Regions from separate parts of the Romboutsia sp. genome, predicted to be linked through region 1. Evidence: riboswitches for the same ligand, from Rfam matches in the RefSeq annotation. Region 1 holds a riboswitch; each other region holds the start of a gene.

Region 1 (3,286 bases):
CCTATTTATAAAATCTAGTCCGTTAACAGCCATTAAAGCTTCTTTTATTTTATATTTTATTGTTTCTTCATCTACACCTATATTTCTTAAAGAAAATGCTATATCATCATATACCCTTGAATAAAATATTTGTTTCTCTGGATCTTGAAATACTATTCCAACATCTTTCCTAAGATTATATAAACCTTTTTTATTATATTTTAACTCGTGATTCTTAAATAAAATACTTCCTGATGATGGCTGTAGTATTCCCATTAAATTCATGAACAATGTTGATTTGCCTGAACCGTTAGATCCTATTATTCCAATTACATTCCCCTTATCAAAATCCATATTGACATCTGATAAAGCTAATGAATTTTTTTCATATTGATAATTTAAATTCTGAATTTTAAACATTCTCGTCACCTACTATGTGAAATTTGCCATCATATAATTTCATATCTAATGATATACACATATCATCGTATCTTTTCATCATTCTTTTAAACAGCATATTTCCAAGAAGACCAATTGACTTATATGAAGTTTTTAAATTTATATATCCAAATCTTAATTGTTGTGATTTTCTAATATCCTCTACTTCTTCTAAAAAAATAAATATAAATCTATAAACTAGCATTGATAGTTCTATTACTGTATCTGATATATGCAAGTTTTTTAATAAAAATAATATTTGATTGAAAGGAGTTGTAAGTATAAAAAAATATACACATGTCAAACAAGACATCGATCTAAACAATATATATATTGATGTACTTAATGATGCCTTAGATACACCTATATATACATTAGCAATATTTAAGCTATAAATCAACTTATTTGAATCAAACGATATATTGATAAGATTTATTATGATTCCCATAAATAAAAAGTACATAGGAATTCTAAGTAATTTCATATAGTTTCTCATATCTATTTTAGCTATACAAATTATAAAAATACTCATTAAAATCATTATACTCATTAAAAACAAAATATTCTTTATCAGCATGGATGCAATTAAAAAAATTACACCTATACTAACTTTAATTTTTGGATTTATATTTGTTAAATTATTTGTATATGCATATTTATCAATTAAAAGCATCTTTACTTTCTCCTTCTGCTACCTAGATAATATCCTATAAATCCAGCTCCTATTGCTGCTTGTGTTGAAAATAATAAACTCTCTATTTCTCCACTTGGTGGTTTGTACAAGCTACTAACCCATGGCTTATATGTTGGATTTATCTCTGTTATAATAGATTCTGCTTCTCCATCAGCTCCACCATATTCAGCTTTTGAATTTAATATCAATGGAGCTATAATAAGTCCTACTGCTATTAAGAATAATATCCAGTTAGTTTTCTTTGTTGATTTCGTATTTGTACTCTTCATCATCTACTCCATTTCCTTCTTTTTCTATTATTAAATTATAGATTATAGTAGTAAGTATACCTTCTGCTATAGCTATTGGTATTTGAGTCATAAAAAATACTCCTAGAAACTTTGCAGCTGACACCATTACTCCACCAGTTGCATCTGGAAATGCTAGAGCTAATTGTAGTGCAGTTACTGTATATGTAGCTAAATCTCCTAAAGCCGCACTTATAAATACATTAGTGCCTAGCTTTACATTTCTTTTCTTTAAAAATTTAAATATTAAGAATGTTACTATAGGGCCTACTATTGCCATTGAAAATGCATTAGCTCCTAATGTTGTTAATCCACCATGTGCTAAAAGCAATGCTTGGAATAACAGTACTATTGTACCTAAAACAGTCATCACACTTGGTCCAAATAATATTGCTCCAAGTCCTACCCCTGTTGGATGAGAACAGCTTCCTGTTAGTGATGGTATTTTTAATGCAGATAGTACAAACACAAAAGCTCCACATAAAGCTAATAATAATTTTTTCTTAGGCTCTTCTTTTACTATTTTATTTATAGATTTTAAACCCATTAAGAAAAACGGTATAAATATTACACTCCATATAATAGACCATTGTACAGGTAAAAAACCTTCCATTATATGCATTGCATTTGAAGTAATCGGATTTAATATAATCAAAAGAAATGATGCTACTAATCCTAGTTTTAAATTTTTCATAACTGTCCTCTTCTCTATTTTAAATATTAATATATATTTTTGTCAATTTAAAAAGTCTAACCTAAGGGTTAGACTTTCTTTATAAATACTAATTATATACATAAGTATTTTAAGAAATTTTCTCCTCCCCGAAGAAATTCTTAAATATTATTAGGCAGGTCTCCTGGCTTAGCTTCATCCTACTATTTTACCTTCCCATGACTAAGTCATAGTGGTTAAATCGAAATTTCGTCAGCTTTACAGTAGCGGGGGCTGCAGAGGACTTTGACCTCTTTCCCTATTAATCTTGATTTAAGAACCTATAATATTTTTATTATTTTTTAAGAAATCTGTTTGATTACACAATATTGACTAATCATTTATGCTATTTTAAATATTAACTTCTATTAATACATTCTATAATAAGTTTAATATTCCTTCTTATTTTTAAATTTTTTTAATTATTTAGTTTTATTATTATTTCCCATAACTTTATAGATTTTAATTCCTAATTATCTTTTTTAAATACATTGATACTATATCCGAGAATCTTTCTATGTCTTTTGTATATATAAAATCTTTTCCATATATTAATTTCTCTGCTTGTAAATCAATTTCTTTACCTGTAAATACACCTAAAACTAATATTCCATTTTGTCTTGCTTTTCTTACTTCGTTTGCAGCATCTTTTACTCCAACTACTCCTCTATACGCCATTTCTCCCCGTATGCTTCTTTCTCTATCCTTACCTATTTTCACATCATTAGGTCTTCCATCACTTAAAACTATTAATATTTTATTTTCTTCAGTTCTCTCCGATAAACCTTCACAAATTGACTTTATTGCTAAACCATCTCTATTGTTCCCTGCACAAAAATACTCAAATATATTTTCACTAGAATCTATATTATCCTCATAATCTTTAAATCTTTTCAAGATTGTATAATCCATAAAACTAGAAAATCCTATAACCCTATTTGGTATTCCTACCATTGTTAATGCTCTCGCTATTATATATGCTTGAGTAGCTACATTTGCCTGATTTCTACTTTGTGAACCACTTGAATCTAACAATATATCTATAACATATTTTCCTTTTTCATTTTCAACATCTTTATAAAATATTTTTTTATTATTACTTCTACTTACTCTCCATGCTCTATTTGCATATACAGTTCCACAATCAGAGTAAATTCTACTTATTTCACTTTCTTC
Region 2 (3,286 bases), on a different contig from region 1:
GTATATAATAATCATATTGTTGGCGACATGAGCGAAGTGAATTTTTATACTGTTACTTTTTCATGCTCGCTCATTATTTCATAAATTTTTTCTATATCTAAGTGTTCTCTCAATAAATCTGCTAATTTATCATATTCATTTTGCTTAAACGCTTCAAAAGAAGTTACGCTACTTTCTATTTTATCTAAGCCTTTTTGTTCTCTTATATTATTTAAAATAGTTCTCGTAAAATCTATATCATCAAATATACCATGAAGATAAGTTCCTACTATGTTTCCTTCTTTGTTAACACTACCTTCTACATAATTAACTTCCTCATTTAATTTTTTATTAATTATGTTTAAATTGTTTACATTTTCACCTATCTTACTTATTCCCATATGTATTTCATAACCTTTTACTTTCTTTCCTTCAAGGTTAATCATATATCCACCAAGCCCATCACATATTGTGGCTTCTACTTGTGTAGTTGTTTTTTCCATCTCAAAGGTAGTTTCTGTATCTAAAAGCCCAATTCCATCAAACTCTTCAACTTCACCTTCAACATGGTATGGGTCTTTAAGCTTCTTTCCTAACATTTGATATCCTCCACAAATACCAAATATCAATTTACCTCTCTTATGTAATTCCTTTATTTGTTCTTCTAATCCATTTTCTCTTATGTACTTTAAATCATCTATTGTACTTTTACTTCCTGGAATTATTACCATATCAGGATTTCCCAGTGTTTCACCATAATCCACATATCTAATACTTACATCTTCTTGAGTTTCGAATATATTAAAGTCTGTAAAATTAGACATATGAGGCGTTCTAATTATTTCTATATGAATATCATTTTTATTCATCTTCGTCTTAAATCTAGTTGTCACACTGTCTTCATCTTCTATTTTTATATCACTATAAGGAATAACTCCAAGAACAGGAACTTTTATTATTTCTTCAAGCATTTTTACGCCATCATCTAAAAGTTCCTTTCTTCCTCTAAACTTATTTATAATTACTCCCTTAACTCTTTTTCTTTCTTCTTCATTTAATAAGAGCATCGTACCCGCTAATGATGCAAATACTCCTCCTCTATCTATATCCCCAACTATTATTACTGGAGCATCTGCAATTTTTGCCATTCCCATATTGGCAACATCATGTTCTCTTAAATTTATCTCTGCTGTGCTTCCTGCACCTTCCATAACTACAATGTCATAGTTATTACTAAATTGTTCAAATATATTCTTTAGTTCATTTGCTAACTTAGGCTTGCAAATATGATAATCACTTGAAGACATATCTTCTCGTACCTTACCTCTTACTATTACTTGACATCTATGGTTTCCTGATGGTTTTAATAATATCGGATTCATATCTGCTATTGCTTCTATTCCTGCTGCTTCAGCTTGGAATACTTGAGCTCTTCCCATCTCAAGACCTTCTTTTGTTATAAAAGAATTTAATGCCATATTTTGTGATTTGAATGGTGCAACACTATAACCATCTTGTTTAAATACTCTACATAATCCAGCAGTTAGAATACTTTTACCAACATTAGAAGCAGTACCTTGTAACATTATTTTCTTGCCCATTATTTCACTTCCCTATTTTTTTAATTTTCTAAATATTAAGAAAGTCCTAACTCTAAATAGAGTTAGGACTTTTATTTTAAGATATATCAAATAAAAACCTTCACCCCGAAGATCTCATCAATAAATTAAATTAGGCAGGTCTCCTGGCTCAACTTCATCCTACTCCTATACCTTCCCATCCTTAAGACAGTGGTAATTTCTAGTTTCGTCAGTTTTACAGTAGCGGGGGCTGCAAAGGAATTTAACCTTTTTCCCTTTTAATCTCTAAAAACCTATTTTAATCTAGTATTCGATTTTAAAGGCTAAATAAAATTTGTGTTATTCATGGTGTCTATTACAGTAAACCCATTTTCCACTTCTAAAATTGTAACTGATGCATTATCAATTTTAAAATTCCAGTGGTATTCATAACTGTTTGATATTAAGTAAGTTATTATATTTCTTATAGTTCCTCCATGAGAACATATAAGTATTGTCTTATCTTTATTGTCAAAAATTACTTTACTTATTTCATTTGCCACTCTGTTGTATGAGTCTATTAAACTCTCTCCATTAGGATATTTATATTCATATCCTTTATCTATCATATCTTGAAATTGTTTTGGATAATTACTTTTAATTTCATCAAAGGTTATTCCTTCAAAATCTCCAAAGCTAATTTCTTTTAATGTTTCTTTTTCTACTATTTCTATTTTTTTTAATTTTGCAATTTGTTTTACTGTGTCTTTTGTTCTTGATGATGTAGTGGTATAAATTTTATCTATTTCTATTTTTTCTAAATAAGTTGTTAATTTATCAATTTGTTTTTTACCACTTTCACTTACCACACTATCTATATGGCCTGATAATCTATTGTTTTGATTATCAGTAGTCAATGCATGTCTTACTAAAATTAATTTTGTCATATGCACACCTCTTTAAAGGTTATCCTATTATTAAGTATATGTAAAGTAAATATATAACTTCACCAAGTTCTACACTACATCCTAAAATATCTCCTGTTACTCCGTCAATTTTCTTATATATATGTTGTTTGAACATTTGATTAAATATAAGAACAACGATTATAGACATTAATATTTTTGCTATTAACATAGTTGGTGAATAAAATATAACTCTTGATATTAATACTACCATTGCTATTGTATATGTTATAGCTGTTATAAACATGCCTGCAGTTGCTTTTCCTATGAACATATTTCCCATTCCTTTAGCTCTAGGACTAACTGTTTTATACATTAGTCTTATAACTCCTAATCTACTTATAATTGGCATAAAAATTACCATCCACATAAATCCTTGAGTTATAACGCTGTATATAAATCCTATTTTAAGTAAAATAACAAACATTATAGCTAAAAGTGAATTAGTTCCTAGTCTAGAGTCTTTCATTATTTCTAGCATTTTTTCTTTATCTCTATAACTATATATAGCATCAAATGTGTCTCCTAATCCATCAATATGGAGACCTCCTGTTAATAAAACTGATGCTAACGTAATTATTATAGATGTCACAAATGGATCAAATATTTTTATTGATACTATCCCTACTAAAAATAATAATATTCCTAAAACAAGTCCTACTAGCGGAAAATACGTTATAGATTTATGAAAATCTTCATCAAATCCTACATCTATATTTATAGGTATTCTAGTCATAAATTGAAGTATTGCAATAAATCGTTTCATAATCTACCCCTTTATCT
Region 3 (3,286 bases), on a different contig from region 1:
AACTAGTAAAAGAAGAACCGAAAAAAAAGGTATTACTAGCATTATGTGGGGCATTTGTATTTGTTTTATCAGCACTTAAAATACCATCACTAACAGGAAGTTGCTCACATCCAACAGGGGTAGGTTTAGGAGCAATATTATTTGGACCAAGTGTTATGGCTGTCTTAGGAACAATAGTACTTTTATTCCAAGCATTACTTTTAGCACATGGAGGAATAACAACTTTAGGAGCAAATGCTTTTTCAATGGCGATAGTAGGTCCTATAGTTTCATTTTGTATATTTAAATTTTTAAAAAAGAAAAATGTAAAGCCTGGAACTAATGTGTTTATAAGTGCTGCTCTAGGTGATTTATCTACATATACAATAACTGCACTGCAACTTGCACTAGCATTTCCAGATGCAACTGGTGGAGTAATGGTGTCTGCAGTGAAATTTTTAGGAGTTTTCTTTATGACTCAAATACCGATAGCAATAGCAGAAGGTATACTTACTACTATAATTTATAATTTAATAAATGAAAAAGAAGGAGAAGGAGTTGATTATGATGAACACAAATACGAAATCAGTGAATAATATAAAATCAATGAATAAAAAAAATGTGATGTTACTTTTACTAGCTGTAGCACTTATAATAATTCCACTTCTAATTAATCCAGGTGCTGAATATGGTGGAGCAGATGGGCAAGCAGAAGGTGTTATAACTCAAATAAATCCAGGATATAAACCATGGTTTAAAAGTTTATATGAACCACCAAGTGGAGAAATAGAAAGTTTATTATTTTCAACTCAAGCAGCTCTAGGAGCAGGGTTCATAGGATATTATTTAGGAAGTAAAAAGGAAAAATAAATATATATATGTTGAAAAAATAATAAAGTTAGTATAGTATATAAGTATATTATAACAACTTAAAAGTATTATAGGTACTCTACAAGAGAGTAAAAGGGAAAAAGGTAAAATCCTTTGCAGCACCCGCTACTGTAATGTGGACGAACGTTTATAACCACTGTGATAATTCACGGGAAGGTAAACTAGTAGGACGAAGCTAAGCCAGGATACCTGCCTATGATATCAAAGAAATTCTTCGGGGATGAGGAATGTTCTTACTATCAAATATACTATATTAAGTATATTTACGATATAAAGATAAGCTCAATCATCCTGGTTGAGCTTTTAAATTTGCCCTTAAGCAATTAGATATAGATGTAACAACCTAACCTTACTAAGTGCTTTAGTTTCCATGCTAAAGCATTTTTCTTTTTAAATTATTACTAGAGATTACAATTGATTTTACAAAAGAGGAGAGTGGAGAAATTGTCAAATACATTAATTTTGATATGTGATGATCAAGAATCAGTACATGAGACAATAGGGGAATATTTAAAAATAGAGGGAATGGATTATGTATCTGCTTATGATGGATTAGATGCATTAAATAAAGCGAAAACTATCAAACCAGATTTAATACTACTAGATCTAATGATGCCTAAAATGTTTGGGACTGATGTATGTAAAGAAATACGTAAAAACAGTAATGTACCAATTATCATGCTTACAGCAAAATCAGAAACAATAGATAAAATAATTGGATTAGAAGTAGGTGCAGATGATTACGTTGCAAAACCTTTTTCACCAAGGGAAGTTGTAACACGTATAAAAACTGTATTAAGACGAACAACAATAGTAAGTAAGCAAAATAACTGCGTTAAATATGAAGACCTTGAAATAAACGTAGATACTCATGAGGTTTATGTAAAAGGAAGATTGTTGAAAATTACACCAAAGGAAATAAAAATATTTTATATGCTGGCATCTAATCCAGGTAACATTTTAAATAGAGACAGCATACTATCTGAAGTTTGGGGATATGATTATTTTGGAGATACTAGAGTGGTAGATACTCAAATTAAAAGACTTAGAAAAAAACTTCCAACAGATGATTTAACATGGGAAATTAAATCTATATATGGAGTTGGTTATAAGTTTGAGGTATCTTAATGAGAGAAAGCATATTCAAAAGATTATTTAAAATAATAATTGTAACAGCCATAGGTGCAGTAGTTGCTACAATATTTTTCTGTAGTTTTACAATAAAACAATACTTTCTAGGTGTGAATATAAATGAAATTCAGCAACAAATAAATAAACTTGCTACTGACTTTGTAGGAAATGATTGTAACTTAAATGATATAGTAGATTCAAGTTTGATGAAATCTGCTATTATTCAATGTTATGATACATCACAAGAAGAAATTTCAAGTGAATATAATCACGAAAAATTCAAAGATGATGAGCTTAACAAAGCACTACAACCATACATAGGTACCGTTTTAAAAGGTAACTCTATAAAAGGAGTAACAAAACTACATGGATTAAGTGATGATGTAATACTTGTAGGTCAACCGATAAAAAAAGATGGAAATATAATAGGTGCTATGTTTTTTATTAAAATTGCAGATCAACTTACTTCATCACTAAATGGATTTTACATAGTTTTAGGAGTAAGCATGGTTTTAGCACTAATATCTATAATAATTCCATTATACATATTCATAAACAGAATGATTAGACCGCTACATGATATGACTAAGGCTACTGTAGCTATGTCACAAGGAGAATTTTCTACTAGAATAGAAGAGTGCAAGGAAGATGAAATAGGAGAACTTGCAAGGGCCTTTAACTACTTAGCAACAAAGCTAGAAGAAAATGATAGACAAGCTAAATTATTAGAACAGACTAGAAGAGATTATATAGCAAATGTATCACATGAGTTAAAAACACCAGTTACATCTATACGTGCAATTGGAGAGACCTTAAATGATGATGTATTCTTAGAAAGAATCGATAAGAAAAAATATTATAGAATGATACTTAGGGAGTCAATGAGATTAGAATTACTTATTGAAGATATGTTAGAATTGTCGAGATTACAATCAGGAAACGTAGCGCTTGAAAAATCTTTAGTAAATGTGGAGAAGATGATACTAGAAGCAGTAGAGGAATTTGAAGTTATGGCGGATGACTTAGAAGTAACTTTTAATATACCGAAGAACTTAAAGCATATTCCTGATGTATTTACTAATAAAAATCGTATAATACAAGTGCTAGTAATATTGTTAGATAATGCTTTTAAATTTACTGAAGCTGAAGGATGTGTAAGTGTAGACGTTGTAGCTGAGGAGGATTTTATAAAGGTGAGTATATGTGATACTGGATTAGGTATTGATAAGGAAGATATATCATTTGTTTTTGATCGTTTTTACAAAGTGGACAAGGCACATGCTTC

What was found. A riboswitch is a leader RNA that binds a small molecule or an ion and turns the genes downstream of it on or off. The one in region 1 is predicted to bind cobalamin.
Region 2: linked by a shared signal. The riboswitch ahead of AC11VW_RS02240 (cobyric acid synthase) and the one ahead of AC11VW_RS10055 (energy-coupling factor ABC transporter permease) in region 1 are both predicted to bind cobalamin.
Region 3: linked by a shared signal. The riboswitch ahead of AC11VW_RS09810 (response regulator transcription factor) and the one ahead of AC11VW_RS10055 (energy-coupling factor ABC transporter permease) in region 1 are both predicted to bind cobalamin.

The regions. Positions count from the first base shown of each region.
Region 1 is NZ_JBXKIW010000063.1:5,948-9,233, forward strand. Features, by position in the region: gene AC11VW_RS10040 (energy-coupling factor ABC transporter ATP-binding protein) at 1-399, opposite strand, end outside; gene cbiQ (cobalt ECF transporter T component CbiQ) at 392-1,090, opposite strand; gene AC11VW_RS10050 (energy-coupling factor ABC transporter substrate-binding protein) at 1,093-1,383, opposite strand; gene AC11VW_RS10055 (energy-coupling factor ABC transporter permease) at 1,343-2,092, opposite strand; cobalamin riboswitch at 2,228-2,410, opposite strand; gene AC11VW_RS10060 (cobaltochelatase CobT-related protein) at 2,573-3,286, opposite strand, start outside.
Region 2 is NZ_JBXKIW010000018.1:4,879-8,164, reverse strand. Features, by position in the region: gene AC11VW_RS02240 (cobyric acid synthase) at 45-1,580, opposite strand; cobalamin riboswitch at 1,697-1,871, opposite strand; gene AC11VW_RS02235 (histidine phosphatase family protein) at 1,883-2,485, opposite strand; gene cobS (adenosylcobinamide-GDP ribazoletransferase) at 2,505-3,269, opposite strand; gene cobU (bifunctional adenosylcobinamide kinase/adenosylcobinamide-phosphate guanylyltransferase) at 3,273-3,286, opposite strand, start outside.
Region 3 is NZ_JBXKIW010000061.1:13,745-17,030, reverse strand. Features, by position in the region: gene AC11VW_RS09820 (energy-coupling factor ABC transporter permease) at 1-575, shown strand, start outside; gene AC11VW_RS09815 (energy-coupling factor ABC transporter substrate-binding protein) at 544-849, shown strand; cobalamin riboswitch at 905-1,081, shown strand; gene AC11VW_RS09810 (response regulator transcription factor) at 1,315-1,998, shown strand; gene AC11VW_RS09805 (sensor histidine kinase) at 1,998-3,286, shown strand, end outside.